4 regions of the Methylobacterium sp. WL9 genome follow, and region 2 is predicted to be linked to each of the others. Evidence: predicted binding sites of a transcription regulator. Region 2 holds the regulator's gene; each other region holds the start of a gene.

Region 1 (5,847 bases), on a different contig from region 2:
GAGAGATCCTGCAGGGCGAGGCCGCCGAGCGGCATGGTCACGCCCTGGCCCACCGTCGAGCCGCGCACGTCGACGAGTTCGAGGGAGCCGCCACCGAGATCGCCGACGACGCCGTCCGGCCCGTTGAAGCCCGAGACGATGCCGAGCGCCGACAATTCGGCCTCGCGCCGGCCCGACAGAAGCTCGATGCCCTGGCCGAGAATATCCTCGGCCGCCTTGATGAAGGCGGGGCCGTTCTCGGCGTCGCGCGCGGCGGCCGTGGCGAGCACGAAGATCCGTCCGATCTTCATGGTGTCGCAGAGCACCCGGAACCGGCCGAGCGCATGGAGCGCGCGGCGCACGGCCTCGTCGCTCAGCCGCCGCGTCGAGAAGACGCCCCGGCCGAGACCGCAAAGGACCTTCTCGTTGTAGAGCGGCGTCGGCGCACGGGTCAGCCCGTCATAGGCGACGAGCCGCACCGAGTTCGACCCGATGTCGATGATCGCAACGGGTTTGAGCCGGTCGGGCAAGGGCATGTCGGCGGAATGGGCGAGCGTCAGGTGAGAACGAATCGGACCCATGCGTCACCCTTTCAGGCACGCTGAGCCCGACGGCTCAACGAGCGGGGGCTGGATTTCTTCGACGACTTGCCGCGCCCGGACAGGCTCGGATTCGTCATGAAATACTTGTGCGCGTTGAACGGCTCTTCGCCCTCGGCGGGCTGGATCCGCTCGCTTGCGCCCGATGCCAGTACACGCCAGCTCTGCCGGTTGTCGAGGAGGTTCGCCAGCATGATCTGGTCGAGCACCTGCTGGTGCACAGTCGGATTGGTGATCGGCAGCAGGGCCTCGACGCGCCGGTCGAGGTTGCGCTGCATCAGGTCGGCGGACGAGATGTAGACGATCGCCTTGGGGTGGGGCAGCCCGGCGCCGTTGCCGAAGGCGTAGATGCGTCCGTGCTCCAGGAAACGCCCGACGATCGACTTGACCCGGATGGTCTCGGACAGGCCGGGCACGCCGGGACGCAGGCAACAGATGCCGCGCACCACGCAATCGATCTGCACGCCTTCAGTCGAGGCGTCGTAGAGCGCGTCGATGATCTGCTGGTCGACCAGCGAGTTGCACTTGATCCAGATCGCCGCCGGGCGCCCGGCCTTGGCGTGGGCGATCTCCTGCGCGATGTGCTCGAGGAGGCGCGGCTTCAGCGTCATCGGCGAGACCGCCATGCGCTCGAGCTCCGCCGGCTCGGCATAGCCGGTGATGTAGTTGAAGATGCGAGAGACATCGCGGGCGATGGCCGGGTCCGCCGTGAAGAAGGACAGGTCGGTGTAGATGCGCGCGGTGATCGGATGATAGTTGCCGGTGCCGATATGGCAGTAGGTGACGAGCTTCTCACCCTCGCGGCGCACCACCATCGACAGCTTGGCGTGCGTCTTCAACTCGATGAAGCCGAACACGACCTGCGCGCCGGCCTTTTCGAGGTCCTTCGCCCAGCGAATGTTCGCCTCCTCGTCGAAGCGGGCCTTCAATTCCACCAGTGCGGTCACCGACTTGCCGGCCTCGGCCGCCTCGGCCAAGGCGGCGACGATCGGCGAGTTCGAGGAGGTGCGGTAGAGCGTCTGCTTGATCGCGACGACGTTCGGGTCGCGGGCGGCCTGGGCCAGGAACTGCACCACCGAGTCGAAGGTCTCGTAGGGGTGGTGGACGATGAAGTCCTTCTGCCGGATCGCCGCGAAGACATCGCCGCCGCTCTCGCGGATGCGCTCGGGGAAGCGGGCGTTGTAGGGCTTGAACTTGAGGTCCGGCCGGTCGATCCCGACGATCTGCGAGAGCTCGTTGAGCGCCAGCGTGCCTTCGACGAGGAACACGCCGTCCTGCGCGATCTCTAGCTCGTCCATGACGAAGCTGCGCAGGTCCTCGGTCATGCCCTCCTCGATTTCGAGGCGGATCACGACGCCGCGGCGGCGCTGCTTCAGCGCGCTCTCGAAATGCAGGACGAGGTCCTCGGCCTCCTCCTCGATTTCGAGATCGGAGTCGCGCACCACCCGGAAGGCACCCTGGCCCTTCACGGAATAGCCGGGAAACAGCCGGTTCGTGAACTTCACGATGACCTGCTCGATGGCGATGAAGCGCGCCGTCGTGTCCCCCGTCGCGTCGGGCAGGCGCACGAACCGGTCGAGCATGGAGGGCAGGCGGATCAGCGCGCGGAGCGTGCGGCCGTCGCGCGGGCGCACCAGCATCAGGGCGATGGTCGAACCGAGATTGGGAATGAACGGAAACGGATGGGCCGGGTCGATCGCGAGCGGCGTCAGCACCGGCAGGATGTGCTGCAGGAAGTAGTCGTCGAGCCAGGCGCCATGCTCGTCCGACAAGCCCGCCGGCTCGACGAGCTCGATGCCGACTTCGAGCAATTCGCCACGCAGCGCCCGCCAGCGCTCCTGCTGGTCGAGGGCCAGCCGCGAGACCTCGGCGCCGACGCGCACGAGCTGTTCGGAGGGCGAGAGGCCGTCCTGCGAGGGCGTGGTGATGCCGGCGCGGACCTGATCGTACAGGCCCGCCACGCGGACCATGAAGAACTCGTCGAGGTTGGCCGCCGAGATCGAGAGGAAGCGCAGCTGCTCCAGCAGCGGGTGGTTCTTGTTGGAGGCCTCCTCCAGCACACGCCGGTTGAACTGCAGCCAGGATAGCTCGCGGTTCACGAAACGCTCGGGCGAGTGGCGCAGATGGCGGCCGGCCTCCAGGATCGGCTCGCGGGCGGCCTCGTCGACCTTAGCCCCCGTCTTCTGGCCGGTCGGGCCGGCCTCGGGCTCGGCGGCCTTCTCGGCGGCGAGGATGCGGGCGGCACGGGCCGTGCGGGCGCGGGCGCTCTCGCTGCGGACGCCGCGCTCTGTGGCGAGCGTCGTCTCCTCGGCCTCGACCGCCTCGCCGTCCTGCACCGTGACGTCCGACTCCATCTCCGGCAAAGGTCAGCCTCCTCAGTTGCGCGCGGGGCGGTGCCGTAGCACGGGCCGAGCTATGCCATATGACGTTTTTGCGACAGAGCGGCCAATGCCGCTGCGCCGCGACGGCCGGAAGGCTACTCCCCTTCCGCCTTCGCCTCCTCGGCGAAGATCGTCATGGCAGGGCCGAGATTCGGGGCGGGCTCGCGGCGCGTGTTCACCAGACGCAGCAGCAGCAGCGACTCGCCCATCACCGCCTTGAAGCCCGGCGTCACCCGGATCGGCAGGCAGCGGTCGAGCGTGAGGTAGGCCGCTGCTTCGTAGCGCTTCTTCGCGTCGTCGTCGCCTTTCAGGATCTTGGCCATGACCATCGGCGGGCCGCGCAGGCCGCCATTCGGCGCGAACAGGAAGCGGAACGCGACCACCGAGCCCTCGGTCCCCTTGGGCACCGTCCAGCAGCGCACGAAGGCGGCGCGCAGGTCCTTCCAATTGTCGAGGAGTGGCGCTGGATCCTCGGCGCGGGCAGGGAGGGCGGCCAGGAGCAGGACGAAGCCGACGGAGCAGACGCGGCGATACAGACGGCTCGGCAGATCAGAGGTCATGAGGTCCGATCCTCGTTTCGTGTCGCGGGCACGAGCCCAGAGTGATCGGTAACGGTCAGTCCCGCTCGCGAGGCGAAGCCGCCAGCCAATCCCGAAGCGCCTGATTGACCCGGCCATGCCAGCCGGCACCGGTCGCACGGATGCCATCCAGGACGTCGGCATCGAGACGCAGCGTGACCTGCCGCTTCGGCCGTTCGATCTTGGGCCGCCCGCGGCCGCGCCTGATGAGTTTGCCGCCGATGTGGAAATCGGCGCGTTCGATCATCTCGTCGGTAATCTCGGGAAGTTCTTCGTATTCCTCGGGCGTGATCTCGTGGGCATCCAAGGCAACGAGGTCCGTTCCGATCGGTCGATCGGCGGAGAAGCGGGGTGAAGCGCGTTTGCTCGCGGACATTGGCTTTCCTCATGGAAAATACGGCGATCCAACCCCCGTGGAATCCATCCAACGACGACCATTCGGCCGAAAAACAGCCCCATCGTGATGTTGCCGACCTCGCCGTAGTCTTTGCGCGTGTCTTCGAACGTGTAGGTCGGTCCGGCGAAAACGACCTCGGCATCGTCGAAACCGAGGCGCCCCTCGGTGAGCGCGTCTCTGGCGCTTCGCAGGATCCGAGACGATCGCCATCGATTATTCGCAACGCCATTTAACGCGGCGATCGACGATTAAAAGGCGTTACACAAAAGGCCGATCGGCATCACCCCTGTCGGAGAGCCGCGGTCATCAGGCCTCGTCATCCGCCCCGTCGGCGTCGTCCCCGGTCTCGGCCATGCCGAGCCGGTCGAGCACCGCCAGAGCCAACGGCTTGGTGATCCGCCGGCCGCGGCCGAGGGCGTCGCGGTCGAGTTCGGCGACCACGTCGCGGGCACGGGCCAGCGAGCGGTCGATGCGTAGGGCGACCGCTTCGACAACGGCGAGGTCCACCACGATCTGCCGGTCGACGAAGAGCTTGACGATGACCGCGCGCAGCAGGGCGTCGTCCGGCGGCAGGATCTCGACGCGCGGCGCGAGGCGCAGCCGCGAGCGCAGGTCCGCCACCTTGAGGCCGAAGCCGTCGACCGGGCCCGCTCCGGTGATCATCACCGGGCATTTCCGCTCGCGGGCGAGATTGAGCAGGTGGAACAGTGAGGACTCGTCACGATCCGCCGGGCGGTCGACATCCTCGATCACCAGGGCGCCGTTCGAGACGAGATGCCTGACCTGATCGGCCTGCAGCGTGCCGGCGGACACGGTCCAGGCATGGGCGCGCGTCGCCCAGATCGAGGCGAGGTGGCTCTTGCCGCTGCCGGCCGGTCCCTGCAGCAGAAGCACCGTGTCCGGCCAGTCGGGCCAGGCCTCGACCAGGCCGTAGGCCGTCTCGTTGGCCGGGCCGACGAGAAAATCCTCGCGGCCGTAGCGCGGGTCGAGGGGCAGGTCGAAGGTGAGCTGCTTCGGCGGAGCTTTGTCGCGCATGGGACGGGCTTATACACCCGATCCGTTGCGAAATTCGCGCGCGTTGCCTGCGAGTCATCAGCAGCCGTTCGGAGCAATCGTCGGGCCGAGCCTGTACGCGATACGGCGGAAATTGCATAAAATTAGAATTTCAAAATGCTCCAGAGGGCCGAAACAGCGCAAAGCCAAGTCTTAACGACTCCACTTCCAAATCGGGGACTGATTTTCGGGAGAGGCGACATGGCACGACCACGGCACGGTTTCCTGCTGGCCGCACAGGCGATCGTGATACTCGCCACCAGCGTCTGTCTCGGCACCATGCAAGCCTCCGCCACGACCGACGAGGTCCGCAATCATCTCGCCCGCAAGGACTGCGTCCGGGGAAAATTCGCGAACTACTATCGCGAGGGCCAGGGCGGCGACCCCGCGCCTAACTATCGCGGCCGGGTGTACAAGCTCAGCCAGGACTATCCCAATCAGCTGCCGCCCGCGGAAAAGCTTCCGTGGCAAAAGATCGATTTCAAGGATGGCGGGCCGGTCGATCCGAGGGCCTACCTGCAGGCGCTTCTCGATTACGGCCTGGAGGGCAATGTCGACGTCGACTTCTACGTCGAGGACAATAAAGTCCGCAAATGGTACGGCATGCCGTGGATGGACTGGAACACCGAGGTCGCCTCGGACTGGCCCGGCACCGACGGACGTGAATTCGTCCACGGTTTCACCCACGAGTTCGACTCGTCGGGCAACACGCTGAGCACCCTGCAGCGCGATTTCGTCGACACCTGGTCGGGCGCCTATTTCAACGACCGCGCCGCCTTCGGCATCGGGCAGGTCTATTGCAATCCGGACGACCCGAAACCCGGCGCGCTGAACCCCGACCCGACCGCGCTCAACACGTT
Region 2 (5,847 bases):
CTCGGCCAGGCGGGGATCCAGCGCTTCGTCGATCACGGGTTCGTACATCGCCTGCAACTGCCGGCCGAGGCGCTGGCGGGTCAAAGCGTTCAGCATCGGCTGGGCTTCGGCATCTGGCACGGATGACGGGACTGGTTGGGTGGCATCGGTCATAGCTGGCTAGATTGCCTCGGACCGGCGCACGACAACCGGGGCGGACGTATGATGTCCTGATGCGCCCTTGCATTCCGCAACGTGATCGACCCCTTGCCTCCGGCCCGACAGCACGTCATCCCCCGACCACGAAACGGCAAGGAGCCGCCCGGTGGACGTTACGCAGATCAGCCATCACGACCTCGACGGCTACGGAGCCTGCATCGTCGCGGGCAACTTCGCGGATGTGAAGCGCGTGGTGCACGTCCCGCGCTATTCCGATGTCGGCGCCGTCCTGCAGGCGGAAGGCGAACGGCTGGCGAAGGCATCCGCCGCCGAACTCCTGCTCGTCACCGACCTCAGCCTCGAAGGCGACGCGGTCCGGTTCATCAAGGGCTTCGCCGCGGCAAACCTAAAGCGCCCGGAGGAGCGCCGGCATCGCCTCGTGGTCCTCGATCACCATGCCTCGTCCGTCGAACACCTGACCGCCCAGGGGCTGGCCGCCCTTGCGTCCGAGGCGGAGGGTGGGCCGGCCGTCTACGATGCAGGCGATCCCCTGGTCCACGTCGCGATCGACACCGGCCGTTGCGCGACGCGCATGGTCTTCGAGAACCGCGATCTCATCTCCAGCCGCGAACTCGAGACTGGGCTGGAAGGGCGGCTGGCCGCGCTCGTCTCGGCGATCGACGCCTTCGACCTCTGGCGCAAGCCCGATCCGGCCTTCCGGCAGGGCATCCTCGCCAACGAGGTGCTGTGGGAAAGCACGGCCGCCTACGTTCCGGCCGGACATCCGTGGCACGACCGTTTCATCGGCGACCTGCTGATGGCGATCGCCGGCGAGTTGCAGGCGCGCGTGCCCCCGGCCGAGATCGAGCTCCAGGTGCCGGCCCTCCGCAAGCGGGTCGTGGACGCGCTGCTCGCCGGCGAGCCCGACGATGATGGCGCGCTCACCACGCGGGCGAGGCTCCACGCCGCGCTGTCCCGATCGCCCGTCCTGTTCAGGACCCTCTCCGACGGCACCAAGCTCTCGTTCGGCCTGGACGGCGGCGTCTTCCAGTCGGTGTCGGATCACATCATGGAGCGCGGGGACACCGACCGTGTGATCAACGCGGCGCGCGGCGGCGGCATGTCGTTCCGCTCGAGGAACGGGACCGCTCTCGAAGCCGCCCGAAAGTTCAGGGGCGGCGGCCACGCAGATTCCGCAGGCGGCAAGCTGCCCAACGGATCCGCATTCTCGCTCGCCGACGCGGCCGCGCAGATCGAACCCATCCTCTGCCCGCCGCTCCCGAAGGAGTCGGACAGTCCGTTCGCGGCCTTGAAGGGCTGGAAGAGCTGAGGCCGGCACGGCTCCCGTCGACGACGGGTCCGTGGGCGAAGCGGCGTCGGGAGGATGGTCCGGCCCCGCCCTCCCGGCCGTTCACGGCGCTCAGCGCCGAACCGATCCTGCGGCAACCCGCCGCCGCGTGGATCGACGACGATCGGGTTGCGCATAAGTCGAGGCGATTGCCGAAGGCCGGCTGCCGCTGCTATCGCGGTCGGCGGAGGCGAACGGGGTCTGGTGGCCCTCCTGGTCTTCAAAACCAGTGGTACGCCAACAGCGTACGGTGGGTTCGATTCCCATCCGCTTCCGCCAGGATTATCGTCCGGCCGCTTTCTTCCGTCACGGCCGGCAGGAGCCGGCCGTCATTTCCCGCACTCGCCCTCGGCCTTCGGGTCGGCCTTGGCCATGTCGAAGCGGGTCACGGTCCCGTCGATGGCGAAGTCGCCGTAATCGAGATGGAGGCCGCCGCTGACGCCGTTCTCGTAGAGATCGAAGCTCAGGGTGTAGATCGGCATGCGCTCGCCCTCCCCTTGCGTGAAGTAACTCAGCGTCACCGGCCAGCGCCGCATCGTGGCCATCTCGCCCTCGCGCAGGGGCTTGTCGCGGTCGCTGCCGGCGGCGGCCGGCGTGGCGGAGGCCCGGCCGATCACGGCCAGCGTGTCGTAGACCTTGCGGCCATCGTCCGAGCCGTCGAACACCTTCACGGCGACGGTGGTCTCACCCTTTCGGGCCGCCTCGATCAACCGCAGCATGTGATGGCTCGGAAACAGCACGAGGCCGTCGGCCGTATACTGGTCGCGTTTCGGCTCTTTCAGTTTGACCTTGAGCGCCTCAGCCGAGGCTTCGGCGGTACCGTCGATCGGTGGGGACGCGGTTCCGTTCAGGACAGCGCCGGTCTTGAAGCGCAGGCTCTTGCCGTCGCCGGTCTCGAAAGTGGTGTTGCGCAGATCCGAGGTGCGGTCGCCGGCTTCGCCCGAGCCGATCACCGTCACCTGCCGGGTCTGGATCGTGTAGCCCTTGCAGGCGTCGCCCGCGAAATCGATGACGATGCGCCCCTGCGCGCTCTCGACGGCGCGGGTACCCTGGCTCTTGGCCAGCGAGAGATCGTAGACCGCGCGGTGGTTGGCGAGGCGGATCGGCGCCGCCTCGGGCGTCGCAGGCGCACCCTGCGTCGCCGCCGCGGCGGCGGGCATCGCGGACGCGACGAGGAAGCAGGCGGTCGCGAGGCTGGGGCGCATGAGGTCTCCCGAAGCGGTCAGGGGGGCGATGACGGGACGGCCGCCGATCGTTGCGAGAACCCGCGGCCGAACCGGCATGCAGAAGGTTCCGAGGGCTTCACATAGGCGTTCGACGGCGCCCGGCAAACCGGGCCTGCCGCTTCCCGACAATACTATCCGACCGGCACTGACAGCCGCGAAAACGACCGTTCTGCAACAGAATACGAAAATTGTGTCGCGGACACCGACTTTGGCCGGACTATCCGGCTCTTTCGGATCGCTCGAAATCTGCATTGTTTCACATGTGAATCGTGCGTGATGCGGACTTGACGCTCGAAAACCGGGCCTGAGGTTTATTCTCCTCGCGCGATCCGCTTTTCGCGTCTCCCTTTGCCGTTGGAAACCATCACGCCCCCCAACGCGACGCTTGCACCGGGATCGAGCCGTCCTGTAGGTTCGCCTTGTCTGCGGGGCGACACCCGGCGGACCATTCGACAGGTCGCCGGAACGCGCGTGGCGGGCTTGTTTTGCGTATCGCCGTCCAACACCACCGCGCGGAGCACCGGGCCATCGATGAGCGCGACTGAATCGGAGGGGGCCATGGTGGAAGCTGTCCCGAGCTGGACCGACGAGCGCGTCGAGTCGCTGCGCCGCCTTTGGGAAGAGGGCTTGAGCGCGAGCCAGATCGCCGCGCAGCTCGGCGGCGTCACCCGCAACGCGGTCATCGGCAAGGTTCACCGGCTCGGCCTCGCCGGCCGCGTCAAGCCAAACGGCGCCGCCGGACAGGTGACGGGCCGCAAGAAGCCCGGCCTCGAGGCGGAGGCCGCCGTCGTTCTGGCCGAAGAGCCGACGCTGCCGGAACCGCCGGCCGTGATCTCGCACCGGCCTGCACCCAATTTTCCGCTGGTAGCCCCGGTGGCGGTGGCCGAGCCCAACGGTCTGGCCGTCTCGGAGCGGGTCACGATCATGGATCTGCGGGAGTCGATGTGCCGCTGGCCCCTCGGCGACCCGACCTCGCCGGATTTCCGCTTCTGCGGCGGTCGCGCGATCACCGGCCTGCCCTATTGCACGGCGCATGCCCAGATCGCCTACCAGCCCGCGGCAGAACGCAAGCGCGACAGGCGCGTGGCCGGAATCCGCTGATTTTTCGAGGATGCCCGGCTGAGCTGCGCCGGGTTCCGCTCCATTCCGTCCTTGCTTCGCTGCGCCCGCGATGACGGTGGAGAGGCCTCGATCAGGCTGCAAAAAAGTGGCAACGGTTTCTTGCGCGGAGCCTGTTCTAAACTTTTGAATCGATGACGTTTTCTGCGTTTTGATCGATTCGATCAACACGCCGCGTGATCTACGCCTCCGAAAACATCTCGTCGAACGAGTAACCCGAGCCGCGCACGGTGCGGATCGGATCGTTCTGCTTGGCGCGGTTGATGGCCTTGCGCAGCCGGCCGACATGGACGTCGACGGTGCGCTCGTCGATGTAGACGTCGTGGCCCCAGACACCGTCGAGCAGTTGCTCGCGGGAGAAGACGCGGCCGGGGCTGCGCATCAGGAATTCGAGCAGCTTGAACTCCGTCGGACCGAGATGGATCTCGCGGCCCGAGCGCCGGATGCGGTGGCTGAGGCGGTCGAGCTCGATGTCGCCGGCCGCAAGCGTGCTGGAAACGTGCGCGGGCTTGGTCCGCCGTAGCAGCGCGCGCACGCGGGCCAGCAACTCCGGCACCGAGAACGGCTTGACGATGTAGTCGTCGGCGCCGGTGGCGAGACCGCGGACCCGGTCGCCCTCCTCGCCGCGCGCGGTGAGCATGATGATAGGCAGGCGCTCCGTCTCGCGCCGGGCGCGGATGCGCCGGCACAGCTCGATCCCCGAGAGGCCCGGCACCATCCAGTCGAGCAGGATCAGGTCGGGCAGCTGCTCGCGCAGCAGCAGGTCGGCCTCGTCGCCGCGCGTGGCGCAGACGACCTCGAAGCCCTCGGCTTCGAGGTTGTAGCGCAGGAGGGTGGTGAGGGACTCTTCGTCCTCGACGATCAGGATACGCGCGTTCATGGGTCGCCCGGCGGGCTCGTTTCGCTCCAAACCTTAGACGCTCGGCTCGACGGTCGCATAGTTCGACGCATCGTTCTTCGGACGTTCTCCCGCCAGCGTTTCCCCGGTGACGAGGTAATGGATCGTCTCGGCGATGTTGGTGGTGTGGTCGCCGATGCGCTCGACGTTCTTGGCGCAGAACAGGAGGTGCGTGCAGAACGAGATGTTGCGCGGATCTTCCATCATGTAGGTCAGGAGCTCGCGGAACAGCGAGTTGTAGAGCGCGTCGATGGCGCCGTCGCGCTCCCAGACGTCGTGCGCGGCATCGAGGTTGCGGCTCGAATAGGCGTCGAGCACGTCCTTGAGCTGCTCCTGCACGAGGTCGCTCATGTGCTCCACGCCGAGCACGATCTTCTGCGGCTGGGGCTGGTCGGCGATGGCGACGACGCGCTTGGCGATGTTCTTGGCGAGATCGCCGATCCGCTCGAGGTCGCCCGAGACGCGGATGCCGGAGATGGTCTCGCGTAGGTCGATGGCGAGCGGCTGGCGGCGCGCGATCAGCAGCACCGAGCGCTCCTCGATCTCGCGCTGGAGGATGTCGAGGCGCTTGTCGGCGGCGATGACCGCCTGGGCCAGCGCCGTGTCGCGGCGGACCAGCGCCACGGTGGCATCGGTCACCATCTTCTCGGCGACGCCGCCCATCTCGGCGATCTGGCGGCGCAGGTCTTCGAGATCCTGATCGTAGGACGAGACGATGTGGTCGGGCATGTCGAGGCTCCGGCGCGGGCCAAATCGATGAAGGGAAACCAGGCTCAGCCGAAGCGGCCGGTGATGTAGTCCTGGGTCTGGCGCTGGTCCGGGTTCATGAAGATCTTCGTCGTCGGCGCGAACTCGACGAGTTCGCCGAGATACATGAAGGCCGTGAACTGCGAGATTCGCGCCGCCTGCTGCATGTTGTGCGTGACGATGACGATCGTGAACTCGGAGCGAAGCTGCTCGATCAGTTCTTCGATGCGGCCCGTGGAGATCGGATCGAGGGCCGAGGTCGGCTCGTCGAACAGGATCACCTCGGGGCGCTGGGCCACCGAGCGGGCAATGCAGAGGCGCTGCTGCTGGCCGCCGGAGAGCCCGGTGCCGGCCTGCTTCATCTTGTCCTT
Region 3 (5,847 bases), on a different contig from region 2:
GACGGGCTGGGCTCGGTCCATCAGCGAAGCGAGCCATCTCAGCCTCGCGATCGGCCCGGAAGAGCCGGCCGTCGGCTACTGGGTGCGTGAACCGTTCCCGAGCGTCGCCACCGCCACCGGCCTGCGCGCCGGCAAGCTCGCCGAGACCGCCCTCGTTGTGACCTCGCGGATGAACGAGGGCGGCGTGGTGTTCGCCGACGGCATCGAACAGGATTTCTTGGCCTTCGGCTGGGGCAGCCGGGTCACGATCGCGCCGGCTCCTCAGACGCTCAACCTCGTGGTCGCGTAGCTCGTCGCCGGGAGTCGAGGGGCCGCGCGTGATTCGCGCCGACATGGTCCGCGCATCCGGTTTCGAGACCCCGCTCCCCGAACACCGCCTTCAACGCCGCCGGCCCGATTGGTTCGGAATCGGCGGGTTCGGCGCCGACCACACCACGCGAGCAGGTAGCCTTGCGCACCGTGCAACCCCACCGCCGCGATGCCGCGCCGGCAGCGACGTCGCCATGATGGCAACGATGAATGCCGACGGCCGCCGTCGTACCGCGAATACCGAGGCAGCATCCGGCTACGCGCCGAGTCCGCGGCTCTTCAGGCTCTCGCCGATCTCGTCGAGGGCCGCCGGATCCTCGATAGTCGGCGGCGTGGTGTAGCTTTGCCCGTCGGCGATGGCCTTCATCGTGGCGCGAAGAATCTTGCCGGATCGCGTCTTCGGCAGACGCTCGACGGTGAGCGCCAGCTTGAAGGCGGCGACGGGTCCGATTTCGTCGCGGACGCGGGCGACGAGCTCTCGCTCGATCTCCGCCGGTTCTTTGAAAACCCCTGATTTCAGGACGACAAAGCCGCAGGGAGCCTCGCCCTTCAGCGCGTCGCGGATGCCGATGACGGCGCATTCGGCGACGTCGGGATGGGCGGCCAGCACCGCCTCCATGCCGCCGGTGGAGAGGCGGTGGCCGGCGACGTTGATGATGTCGTCGGTGCGCCCCAGCACGGTGACGTAGCCGTCCGCGTCCCGGATGCCGGCATCCGAGGTGTCGTAGTAGCCGGCGAAGGTCGCCAGGTAACTCGACCGGAAGCGCGCGTCCGAGCCCCACAAGGTCGGCAGGCAGCCCGGCGGTAGCGGCAACTTCAGGGCGATGGTGCCCATCGTGCCGGCTGGGACGGGCTTCCCGGATTCGTCGAGGATATGAAGGTCGTAGCCCGGCATCGGCATCGCCGTTGAGCCGTATTTCACCGGCAGCTTCTCGATGCCGATCGGGTTGCCGGCGATGGCCCAGCCGGTCTCGGTCTGCCACCAATGGTCGATGACGGGCTTGCCCAAAGCGGTCTCGGCCCAGGCCACGGAATCCGGGTCGGCCCGCTCGCCGGCCAGGAACAGGGCGCGAAATCCGGACAGGTCGTAGTCGGCGATTTTTGCGGCGCGCGGGTCGTCCTTCTTGATCGCGCGAAGCGCCGTCGGGGCCGTAAACAGCGTGCCGACGCCGTGCTCGGCCACCACGCGCCAGAACGCGCCGGCATCGGGCGTGCCCACGGGCTTGCCCTCGTAGAGTACGGTCGTGCAGCCGTGCAGCAGCGGCGCGTAGACGATGTAGGAATGCCCGACGACCCAGCCGATGTCGGAGGCGCAGAAATACACCTCGCCGGGCCTCACCCCGTAGAGGTTCGTCATCGACCAGGTGAGCGCCACGCAGTAGCCGCCGGTATCGCGCACCACGCCCTTCGGCTTCCCGGTCGTGCCCGAGGTGTAGAGGATGTAGAGCGGGTCGGTCGCCGCCATCGCGATCGGATCGGCCGTCCGGCCCTCGGCCTTGGCCGCGGCGACCGTCTCCGCCCAGTCGTGGTCGCGGCCTTCCATCAGGCCGGCAAGTGCTTGCGGGCGCTGTAGAATCAGGCAGGCTTCGGGCTTGTGGCTGGAGCGCGCGATCGCCGCGTCAAGCAGCGGCTTGTAGGCGACGGTTCGCGCCGGCTCGACGCCGCAGGAGGCGGCCAGGATCACCGTCGGCGATGCATCCTCGATGCGCGCGGCGAGCTCGTTCGCCGCGAAACCTCCGAACACCACCGAGTGGATCGCACCGAGCCGGGCGCAGGCCAGCATCCCGAACAGGGCTTCCGGCACCATCGGCATGTAGATCACCACCCGGTCGCCCCGGCCGACGCCGAATCCGGAGAGCACGGCAGCGAGCGTGGCCACTTCGTCCCGCAGTTCGCGATAGCTGATCGTGCGCTTGGTGCCGGTGACGGGGGAGTCGTGGATGATCGCCGCCTGATCGGCGCGACCGCCCTCGACGTGACGGTCGACGGCGTTGTGGCAGGCGTTTAGCCGGGCATCTGGAAACCAACGGCCGTAGATTCCAGCGCCTTCGTCGAAGGCGCGCTCCGGCGCGGTCTCCCATTCGATCGCCTTCGCCGCGTCCAGCCAGAAGCGCTCGGGATCTGCGATCGAAGCTGCGTGCACGGCGGCATAGGCGGGCGCAGCGGCGGTCATGGCGTTCCTCGGCGTCGATCCGCCGGTCGGCGCCGGCTTATGCGGCATCTTCTCACGAAGCCGAGATGGATACCCCAAAAAACAACCGCCGCACCGGTGGTCCGGGGCGGCGGCGAACGCGTCAGGATATCGAGGGATACGGCCGGAAAAACCTTGCCGTTGTACGGATCAGTGGAGAGTGTCTCCGTCATCCCGGAGGCGGTTGATCTCGTCCTTGAGATGGAGCTTCTTGCGCTTGAGTTCGGCGATGCGGAGGTCGTCGCTCGATGGTGACTGCATCGCGTCGTGCAGTTCTCGCTCCAAGGCATCGTGCTTGCGAGCGAGCTGGCTCAAATGCGTGTCCAAGGACATGAGTCGTCTCTCCTGTCATCGTTACCGACTCGGGCATCGTGGCACACGCTGAGCCGGCTGTCGAAGCGATTCCCTTGTCAAGCTCTCGATTTCGTCATCGAATTGCCGCCGGTTTTCCGCAACTATGGCGGAGACTTTCGGGACTGAGCGGTCGCGTCGTCAGGGCGGAGAAACATCGTGGACCGTCGCCCGCGGCAGACCGTGCCGTCTTGCCCGAAGCGAGGCCATGGCGCATGGTTTTCGATAGGGGCCTGAGCGAGATCTGCCGGTGGAAGTGGGAGACAACGACACGGGCGACGCAGCGACGGACTTCGCGCCCGAGCTGAGCCGCCTCAAGGAGGAGCATCGCGACCTCGACGGCGCGATCGAGGCGTTGAAGGTCGGGATTGCCGGCGATCAGTTGCAGATTCAGCGACTCAAGAAGCGCAAACTCTTCCTGCGGGATCGGATCGCGCATCTCGAAGATCAGATGCACCCGGATATCATCGCCTGACGACTACGAAAAAGGGCGCGCCGTCGCGGCACGCCCTTTGTTTCGCTTAGCCGAGCGGGCCGGCTCATTTCGATAGGTAGGCGCTCACGCTGGAGACGCGGGTGCCGACTATGCGAACCGCCTTGCGCAGTCGCTCGTCCGTCACGCCGAGGAGTTCGGCCCAGCGGGCGCGGCTTGCGTGATCGTAGATGTCGATATGGGCGTTGGCACTGATCTGAGGGGAGGCAGCCGAGGGAGACATGTCGGTTCCGTCGAGGCTCGAGGGACTGGACCGGACGAGGCCCATTTCGCAGACAACGCGGCCTCCCGCTCCGGGCTCCCGCGTCCAAGGCGTGTTTCTGAACGTTTCTCAAGATTCTTTGCCGGAGGCCTACACCGGCGCCGCAGCCTTGCCGGGCGACGGCAGCCCCTGTATTCGGCGCAAGGACCTTGGCGCCCTTCGCCGGTCCGTTTCGAGATACCGGAAGTGACGAGGATGACGGGATCGACCCCGGTCGCGATCATCATGGGAAGCCAGTCGGACTGGGCGACCATGCGGCACGCCGCCGAGACCCTCGATGCGCTCGCGGTCGCCTATGACGCGCGCATCGTCTCGGCACACCGCACGCCCGACCGGCTCGTGTCGTTCGCCAAGGGCGCGCGCGAGGCCGGCTTCAAGGTCGTGATTGCCGGTGCCGGCGGCGCCGCGCACCTGCCCGGCATGACCGCCGCGATGACACCGCTGCCGGTCTTCGGCGTGCCCGTGGAATCGAAGGCGCTCTCGGGCCAGGACAGCCTGCTCTCCATCGTGCAGATGCCGGCCGGCATTCCCGTCGGCACCCTCGCGATCGGGCGGGCCGGCGCGGTCAATGCGGCGCTTCTCGCGGCTGCCGTCTTGGCACTCACCGATGAGGCCCTCGCCGAACGACTCGATGCTTGGCGCGCGCGCCAGACCGATGCCGTCACCGAGCGGCCCGACACGACCGCCAACTAAAAAGACCTGAATTCATGACGACGACTAAAAAGGAGGGGCCGGTTCGGCCCGGCGGCACCATCGGCATTCTCGGCGGCGGCCAGCTCGGCCGCATGATCGCACTCGCCGCGGCGAATTACGGCTTGAAGGTCCACGTCTACGCGCCCGATGCCGACAGCCCGGCTTTCGATGTCGCCGCCGCGAAGACGGTGGCGCCCTACGAGGACGCCGAGGCGCTCGCCACCTTTGCCGACAGCGTCGACGTGGTCACCTACGAGTTCGAGAACATCCCGCACGCGACCGCCGAGATCCTGGCGCGGCACGCCCCGTTGCACCCCAACCCGCGCGCGCTGCTGACGACGCAGGACCGCCTCGCAGAGAAGCGTTTCGTCAACGGCCTCGGCATTCCGACCGCACCGTTCCAAGCCGTGGATACGGCACAAGATCTCGCGGACGCCCTTGGCGCGCTCGGCCGTCCCGCCGTCCTGAAGACCCGACGCTTCGGATACGACGGCAAGGGCCAGCGCATGATCCGCCACGGCGACGATCCGGCGGCGCTGCTGGCGGAATTCGGCGGTGCGCCGTGCATCCTGGAAGGCTTCGTCCCGTTCGAGCGCGAGATCTCCGTCGTCGCCGCACGTGGCCTGGATGGCACCTTCGCCGCCTACGATCCCTGCGCCAACGAGCACGAGGACCACATCCTCGCCCTCACCCGCGTGCCCGCCCCGGGGCTCGCTCCCGAGACCTCCGAAGCGGCGACCGGCATCGCGAAACGGATCGCAGAGGCGCTCGACTATGTCGGGGTGCTTGCCGTCGAACTATTCGAGATCGCCGGGCCTGTCGGCACCGGGCGTCTCGTCGTCAACGAGATCGCGCCGCGCGTCCACAATTCCGGCCATTGGACCATCGAGGGCGCGACGACCTCGCAATTCGCCCAGAGCGTCCGGGCCGTTTGCGGCTGGCCGCTCGGTGACGCCTCGCGCGTCGGCGGCCTCGACGTCGAGATGCGGAACCTCATCGGCGATGCGGTCGACGACTGGCCAAAGATCCTAGCCAAGCCCGGCGCCCACCTGCATCTCTACGGCAAGGGCGACGCCCGACCCGGCCGCAAGATGGGCCACGTCACCCGGCTGATCCGTCGCCGCCATCCGTAGCTCCGGCGCAACAGCCCGGCCTCGTCAGGCCCTTCCGACCGTCTTCGGACGCCCCGATTGGCCCCTGCGCCCGGCTGGGCCACACCTTCGCCACATCGAAAGGCTTCAGCGGCAAAGTCGCGCCGTCTTAAGCGTGCGTTCACCGCATTCGGCGAACGTACCGGACACTCGGACCAGACGTCGAGCGCGCGACGGGATCGTAGACAGGGTCGGCCTCGCGCACCGAGCGCGAACGGGCCGAAGGGGAGCGGGTCGATGACGTCCATGAAGCTGAGGACGCACTACGTCGGATTGGTCGGTGCGGTAGCGCTTTCAGCGGTGTCGCTTGCCGGCTGCGAGACCTACAGCGCCGGCTCGCCGCGCCAGTATGCGGTACTCGAAGCGGCCGACACGACGGGCGCCACGAACGTCAACA
Region 4 (5,847 bases), on a different contig from region 2:
CGCATCCCGTGCGGCAGGCGTCACCCGAGTTCGACGAGCCTCGTGGTCTGCTTCACGGCCTTTCCCGCACGTATCGGACCGATGGCATGGGCGATCTCGATATTCGCGTAGAACTGGCGCGCGCTCTCGGCCCAGGTGTGGCGAAGTGCTTCCGTGCGGCAGCGATCGCGCGGGATCGAGAGGGCGGCGAGGGCGGCTTTGCGCAGGTCGGCATCGATCACGCCGGCGCCGGTTCCCGAGATCACGTCGAGGGGGCCTGTCACCGGAAAGGCCGCCACCGGCAGGCCGCAGGCGAGCGCCTCCAACAGCACGATGCCGAAGGTGTCGGTGAGGCTCGGAAACACGAAGACGTCGGCGGCGGCGTAGATCTTTGCCAGCGTCTCGCCGGTCTGCGTGCCGAGGAAGCGGGCCTCAGGATAGAGGCCCTGCAGGCGCGCCCGGTCCGGCCCGTCGCCGACGACGACCTTGGTGCCCGGCAGGTCGAGACCGAGGAAGGCCGCCACGTTCTTCTCGACAGCCAACCGCCCGACGAACAAAAAAATCGGGCCGGGTATGCCGGCGAGCGCGTCACTCGTCTGCGGGCGAAACAGCTCGGTATCGACGCCGCGGGTCCAGGTCATCAAATTCGAGAAGCCGCGGCCTGCGAGTTCGCGCTCGAGCGAAGGCGTACTCACCATGGTGCCGCTCGCCGCAGCGTGGAAGCGGCGCAGCCAGGCGTAGCTCCAGGATTCCGGCACCGGCGCACGGGCGGCGAGGTATTCGGGAAAGCGCGTGTGGTAGCTCGTGGTGAAAGGGCGTCCCCGTGACAGGCAGGCCCGCCGCGCGGCATGGCCGATCGGCCCCTCGGTGGCGATGTGGACATGGGTCGGCGCGTGGCCGTCGAAGGCCTGCATCACGCCGGAGCGCGTCACCAGCGAGAGCCGGATCTCGGAATAGCCCGGCAGGGGAAGCGATCGAAAATCCTGCGGCGTCAGAAAGATCGGCTCGACGCCCTGCGCCTCGCCGGCCCGCGCCATCTGCTCCAGGGAACGCACCACGCCGTTGACCTGCGGGTGCCACGCATCGGTGGCGATCAGCAGTTTCACGCGACAGCCCGCGATGGGGACTCGGCATAGCCGACCATCTCGGTCTCGGCGGCGGCGCGGGCACGCAGCAGACTTGGGTAATGCAGCACCTCCATGCGGCCGTCGTAGTGCTCGACCACTGCCGTACAGGACTCTACCCAGTCGCCGGTGTTGATGTAGGCGAGCCCGTCGATGTCCCGGTTGGCGGCGTGATGGATGTGCCCGCAGACGACCCCGTCGGCGCCCTGCCGGCGGGCCTCGTCGGCCAGGAATTCCTCGAACTTGCCGATGAAGTTGACGGCGTTCTTCACCTTCAGCTTCGCCCACGCCGAAAGCGACCAGTAGGACAGGCCGAGCCGGCGGCGCACGAGATTGAGCAGGGTGTTGACGGTGAGCGCGGCTGTGTAGGCGCCGTCGCCGAGATGGGCGAGCCACTTCGAGTGGCGCACCACCATGTCGAACTGGTCGCCGTGGATGATGAGGTAGCGCTTGCCGTCGGCGGCGACGTGGATGCGGCTCTCGGCGATCTCGATGCCGCCGAAGGTGGTGCCGATATAGTCGCGCAGGAACTCGTCGTGGTTGCCCGGCACGTAGACGACATGCGCGCCCTTGCGGACCTTGCGCAGAATCTTCTGCACCACGTCGTTGTGGGCCTGCGGCCAGTACCAGCCGGACTTGAGCTGCCAGCCGTCGACGATGTCGCCGACGAGGTAGATCGTGTCCGCATCGACGTCGCGCAGGAAGTCGAGCAGCAGAGAGGCCTGGCAGCCCTTGGTGCCGAGATGCGTATCGGACAGAAAGAGCGTCCGCACGCGGATCGTGGTCTCCGGATCCTCTGCCAACCGCGCCTCCGGCTTGTCCACACAGGGAAAGCCAAACCGAATTCCCGTCTCAGTTTGATGACGCCGGCCCCGTCGCGGGATCGCGCGGACCGCCGACGAAGCCGAGCCGACGGGGAAATTCTTTTTGCCATCCGCTTGAGTTTTTTGAGTTTTCCTTTCCCGGTGAAGGCGGGCATCTTGCGCGGCAGTGAGGTCCGAGGCGGTATGTCCAACGAGATACCGCTTTGCGCCGCGGAAGCGGCTGGATCCCCAGGACAACGGAGTGGAAGCGTTCGACGGCTCGCGCGGCACCCTTGAAGACGGGGGCCGGCTGGGGCATCGAGGGCAGTGGGAATTCGGAGGCGACCGGCGTAACGAGCGCGCCGTGACGCGAACGGCAGATGCCGGATCGCCGCTCCGCAGATCCCGGCGTTTCCGATAGGTCTGACGGACGTCACCAGAGCACGCGGTCTCCGTGGGCGCGCGGGAACGACGCACGTGCCGGGGCGTTCGGGTGAACGAACGTCGCCCCGCGACCGGGACTCAGCGGCCGTTGTCCTGCGGGATCGCATACGCGGTGGGCGTGTCCCGCCAACACGATTTGACGACAGGACCGGGCTCGCTCCCGGTCGCTAGAAACTGGATTTGGAGGATACACTCATGGCGGCAACGAGACGGCCTGGTCGCAACCACCTCTTCGTTCCGGGCCCGACGAACATCCCGGATCGCGTGCAGCGTGCCATGCTGGTGCCCTCCGAGGATCACCGCTCGGTCGAGTTCCCGGAGCTGACGAAGCCGCTGTTCGAGGACACCAAGAAGGTGTTCGGTTCGACCGACGGCACGATCTTCCTGTTCCCGGCCTCCGGCACGGGCATATGGGAATCAGCGCTCACCAACACCCTCGCCCGCGGCGACAAGGTCTTGGCGTCCCGGTTCGGCCAGTTCAGCCACCTCTGGATCGACATGGCCAAGCGCCTCGGTCTCGATGTCGTGGTGCAGGAAGAGGCCTGGGGCACCGGCGCCGATCCGGCCAAGATCGAGCAGGCCCTGCGCGACGACAAGAACCATGACATCAAGGCCGTCATGGTCGTCCACAACGAGACCGCCACCGGCGTCACCTCGGACGTGGGTGCCGTCCGCAAGGCGATCGATGCGGCCGGCCACCCGGCGCTGCTCTTCGTCGACGGCGTGTCCTCGATCGGCTCGCTGCCGTTCAACGCGACCGAGTGGAAGGTCGACTGCGCCATCGCCGGCTCCCAGAAGGGCCTGATGCTCCCCGCCGGCCTCGGCGTGATCTGCGTCAGCCCCAAGACGATCAAGATTGCCGAAGGCTCTGCCGGCAGCAACGACCGTCTCGCCCGCGTCTACTTCGACTGGGAAGACCACAAGAAGCAGAACCACCTCGGCTACTTCCCCTACACCCCGTCGCTGCCGCTGCTCTACGGCCTGCGCGAGGCGCTGGCCTGCCTGTTCGAGGAAGGTCTCGAGAACGTCTATCACCGCCACCACGTGCTCGGTGAGGCGACCCGTCAGGCCGTCGCAGCCTGGGGCCTCAAGACCTGCGCCAAGGAGCCCAAGTGGAACTCCGACACCGTCACCGCGATCGTGGTGCCGGAGGGTGTCGACGCCGCCAAGATCATCAAGCACGCCTTCGTCCGCTACAACCTCGCGCTCGGCGCGGGTCTGTCGGAAGTCGCCGGCAAGGTGTTCCGCATCGGCCACGTCGGTGATCTGAACGAGCTTTCGCTCCTCGGTGCCATCGCCGGTGCCGAAATGTCGATGATCGACAACGGCATCAACGTGACCCCGGGTTCGGGCGTCGCCGCCGCATCGAGCTACCTGCGCGAGAACCCGCTCTCGAAGTCCTAAGACCTCGGTCCGGGGCCTGCCCTGCCGGCCCCGGATCACTCCCCTGAACGAAACCACCAAAAAAGCCCGGGCGGACGCCACCGCCGAGGACGAGAACAGGGATCAGCGATGACCAAGAAAGTCGTCTTCCTCGACCGCGAGTCTCTCGACGCCAAGGTGCGCGCGTTCGGCTTCCCGCACGACTACAAGGAATACGACTCGACCTGGACGCCGGTGGAGATCGTCGAGCGCCTCCAGGGCGCCGAAATCGCGCTGATCAACAAGGTGCCGATGCGTGCCGATGTCCTGAAGCAGCTTCCCGACCTGAAGCTCATCGCCGTTGCCGCTACCGGAACCGACGTCGTCGACAAGAAGCAGGCGAAAGAGCAGGGCATCACGGTCGTCAACATCCGCAACTACGCCTTCAACACCGTGCCCGAGCACGTGATCGGGCTGATGTTCGCGCTGCGCCGCGCCATCGTCCCCTATGCCAACTCGGTGCGCCGGGGCGATTGGGCCAAGTCGAGCCAGTTCTGCTACTTCGACTACCCGATCCACGACATCGCCGGCTCTACGCTCGGCATCGTCGGCTACGGCGCGCTCGGCAAATCGATTGGCAAGCTCGCCGAGGCACTCGGCATGAAGGTCATCGCCTACGACGTGTTCGAACAGCCGGGCCTCGTCGATTTCGACACGATCCTGCGCGAGAGCGACGTCATCACCCTGCACGTACCGCTGACGCCCGACACCAAGGGCCTAATCGGCGCCGAGCAGTTCAAGAAAATGAAGAAGCATGCGCTCCTCATTAACACGGCCCGCGGCGGGCTCGTCGACGAGGAGGCCCTGGTCGAGGCGCTGAAGAGCGGGACGATCGGCGGCGCCGGCTTCGACGTGGTCGCACAGGAACCGCCGAAAAACGGCAACATCCTGTGCGAACAGGACCTGCCGAACCTGATCGTCACCCCGCACGTCGCCTGGGCCAGCAAGGAGGCGATGCAGATCCTCGCCGACCAGCTCGTCGACAACGTCGAGGCCTACGTCGCGGGTAAACCGCAGAACGTGGTCGAGGCGTAGGGCAAAGCTCTCGCCGGTCGTCATTCCGGGGCCGCGAAGCGGAACCCGGAACCCACGATTGGGCGCGACGACCTGAACCTCTACCATCCGCATCGCGGATGGTTTCCGGGTTCTCGCCTCCGGCGAGCACCGGAATGACAAGTTTGAAGATACGCGGCCGCAGAGCCGCATGATGGAAACGCTCCGCGCCTTGCGCGGGCACCGACCCTCAGAGGAACGATGACCAAGAAGCTGCTTTTCCAATTCGACACGGATGCCGCGCCGAGCGTGTTCGATGTCGTCGTCGGCTATGACGGCGGCGCCGACCACATCACCGGCTACGCCAACGTCACGCCCGAGAACGTCGGCGCCTTCGTTGACGGCACGATCTACACGCGCGGCGGCAAGGAGAAGCAGTCGACGGCGATCTTCGTCGGCGGCGGCGACATGGCGGCCGGCGAGCGCGTGTTCGAAGCGGTGAAGAAGCGCTTCTTCGGCCCGTTCCGCGTATCTTCGATGCTCGATTCCAACGGCTCGAACACCACGGCCGCGGCCGGCGTGGCCCTCGTCGTCAAGGCGGCCGGTGGCTCGGTGAAGGGCAAGAAGGCGGTCGTGCTGGCCGGCACCGGCCCGGTCGGCATGCGCTCGGCGGCGCTGCTTGCCGGCGAGGGTGCCGAGGTCGTGTTGTGCGGGCGCAAGCTCGACAAGGCCCAGGCCGCAGCCGATTCCGTCAATAAGCGCTTCAAGGTCAACGTCACGGCGGCCGAGACGCCGGACGACGCCTCGCGTTCCGAGATCGTCAAGGGCGCGCACCTCGTATTCGCCGCCGGCGCCATCGGCCTCGAACTGGTTCCGACCGCGGCCTGGCAGAACGAGAGCTCGATCGAGATCGTCGCCGACTACAACGCGCAGCCCCCGCTCGGCATCGGCGGCATCGAGGCCACCGACAAGGGCAAGGATTACGGCGGCAAGCTCGCCTTCGGGGCGCTCGGCATCGGCGGCCTGAAGCTCAAGCTGCACCGCGCCTGCATCGGCAAATTGTTCGAGTCGAGCGACAAGGT

The links. The regulator PhoB, encoded in region 2, activates phosphate uptake and scavenging genes when phosphate is short. The targets are predictions, from matches to a motif close to TGTCATNNANCTGTCAT.
Positions count from the first base shown of each region.
Region 1: FV217_RS01670 (RNA degradosome polyphosphate kinase) is a predicted target of PhoB. The motif match lies at 3,001-3,017, and genes of this name have one in related genera.
Region 3: FV217_RS11540 (DUF465 domain-containing protein) is a predicted target of PhoB. The motif match lies at 2,926-2,942, and genes of this name have one in related genera.
Region 4: FV217_RS12910 (UDP-2,3-diacylglucosamine diphosphatase) is a predicted target of PhoB. The motif match lies at 1,953-1,969, and genes of this name have one in related genera.

Region 1 is NZ_VRVE01000002.1:141,319-147,165, reverse strand. Features, by position in the region: gene ppx (exopolyphosphatase) at 1-560, opposite strand, end outside; gene FV217_RS01670 (RNA degradosome polyphosphate kinase) at 572-2,941, opposite strand; gene FV217_RS22640 (hypothetical protein) at 3,055-3,519, opposite strand; gene FV217_RS01660 (BrnA antitoxin family protein) at 3,575-3,844, opposite strand; gene FV217_RS22635 (hypothetical protein) at 3,889-4,167, shown strand; gene FV217_RS01650 (hypothetical protein) at 4,241-4,969, opposite strand; gene FV217_RS01645 (hypothetical protein) at 5,189-5,847, shown strand, end outside.
Region 2 is NZ_VRVE01000010.1:50,509-56,355, reverse strand. Features, by position in the region: gene FV217_RS06370 (hypothetical protein) at 1-153, opposite strand, end outside; gene FV217_RS06365 (dimethylmenaquinone methyltransferase) at 305-1,468, shown strand; tRNA gene FV217_RS06360 (tRNA-Sec) at 1,673-1,765, shown strand; gene FV217_RS06355 (cell envelope integrity EipB family protein) at 1,816-2,691, opposite strand; gene FV217_RS06350 (GcrA family cell cycle regulator) at 3,271-3,813, shown strand; gene phoB (phosphate regulon transcriptional regulator PhoB) at 4,013-4,711, opposite strand; gene phoU (phosphate signaling complex protein PhoU) at 4,745-5,458, opposite strand; gene pstB (phosphate ABC transporter ATP-binding protein PstB) at 5,503-5,847, opposite strand, start outside.
Region 3 is NZ_VRVE01000032.1:8,025-13,871, forward strand. Features, by position in the region: gene FV217_RS11530 (NAD(+)/NADH kinase) at 1-289, shown strand, start outside; gene FV217_RS11535 (propionyl-CoA synthetase) at 566-2,482, opposite strand; gene FV217_RS11540 (DUF465 domain-containing protein) at 2,651-2,833, opposite strand; gene FV217_RS11545 (DUF465 domain-containing protein) at 3,108-3,326, shown strand; gene FV217_RS11550 (DUF3606 domain-containing protein) at 3,391-3,567, opposite strand; gene purE (5-(carboxyamino)imidazole ribonucleotide mutase) at 3,802-4,299, shown strand; gene FV217_RS11560 (5-(carboxyamino)imidazole ribonucleotide synthase) at 4,314-5,432, shown strand; gene FV217_RS11565 (tetratricopeptide repeat protein) at 5,688-5,847, shown strand, end outside.
Region 4 is NZ_VRVE01000039.1:30,515-36,361, reverse strand. Features, by position in the region: gene FV217_RS12915 (glycosyltransferase family 1 protein) at 21-1,085, opposite strand; gene FV217_RS12910 (UDP-2,3-diacylglucosamine diphosphatase) at 1,082-1,906, opposite strand; gene FV217_RS12905 (aminotransferase class V-fold PLP-dependent enzyme) at 2,546-3,754, shown strand; gene FV217_RS12900 (D-2-hydroxyacid dehydrogenase) at 3,863-4,807, shown strand; gene FV217_RS12895 (NADP-dependent methylenetetrahydromethanopterin/methylenetetrahydrofolate dehydrogenase) at 5,027-5,847, shown strand, end outside.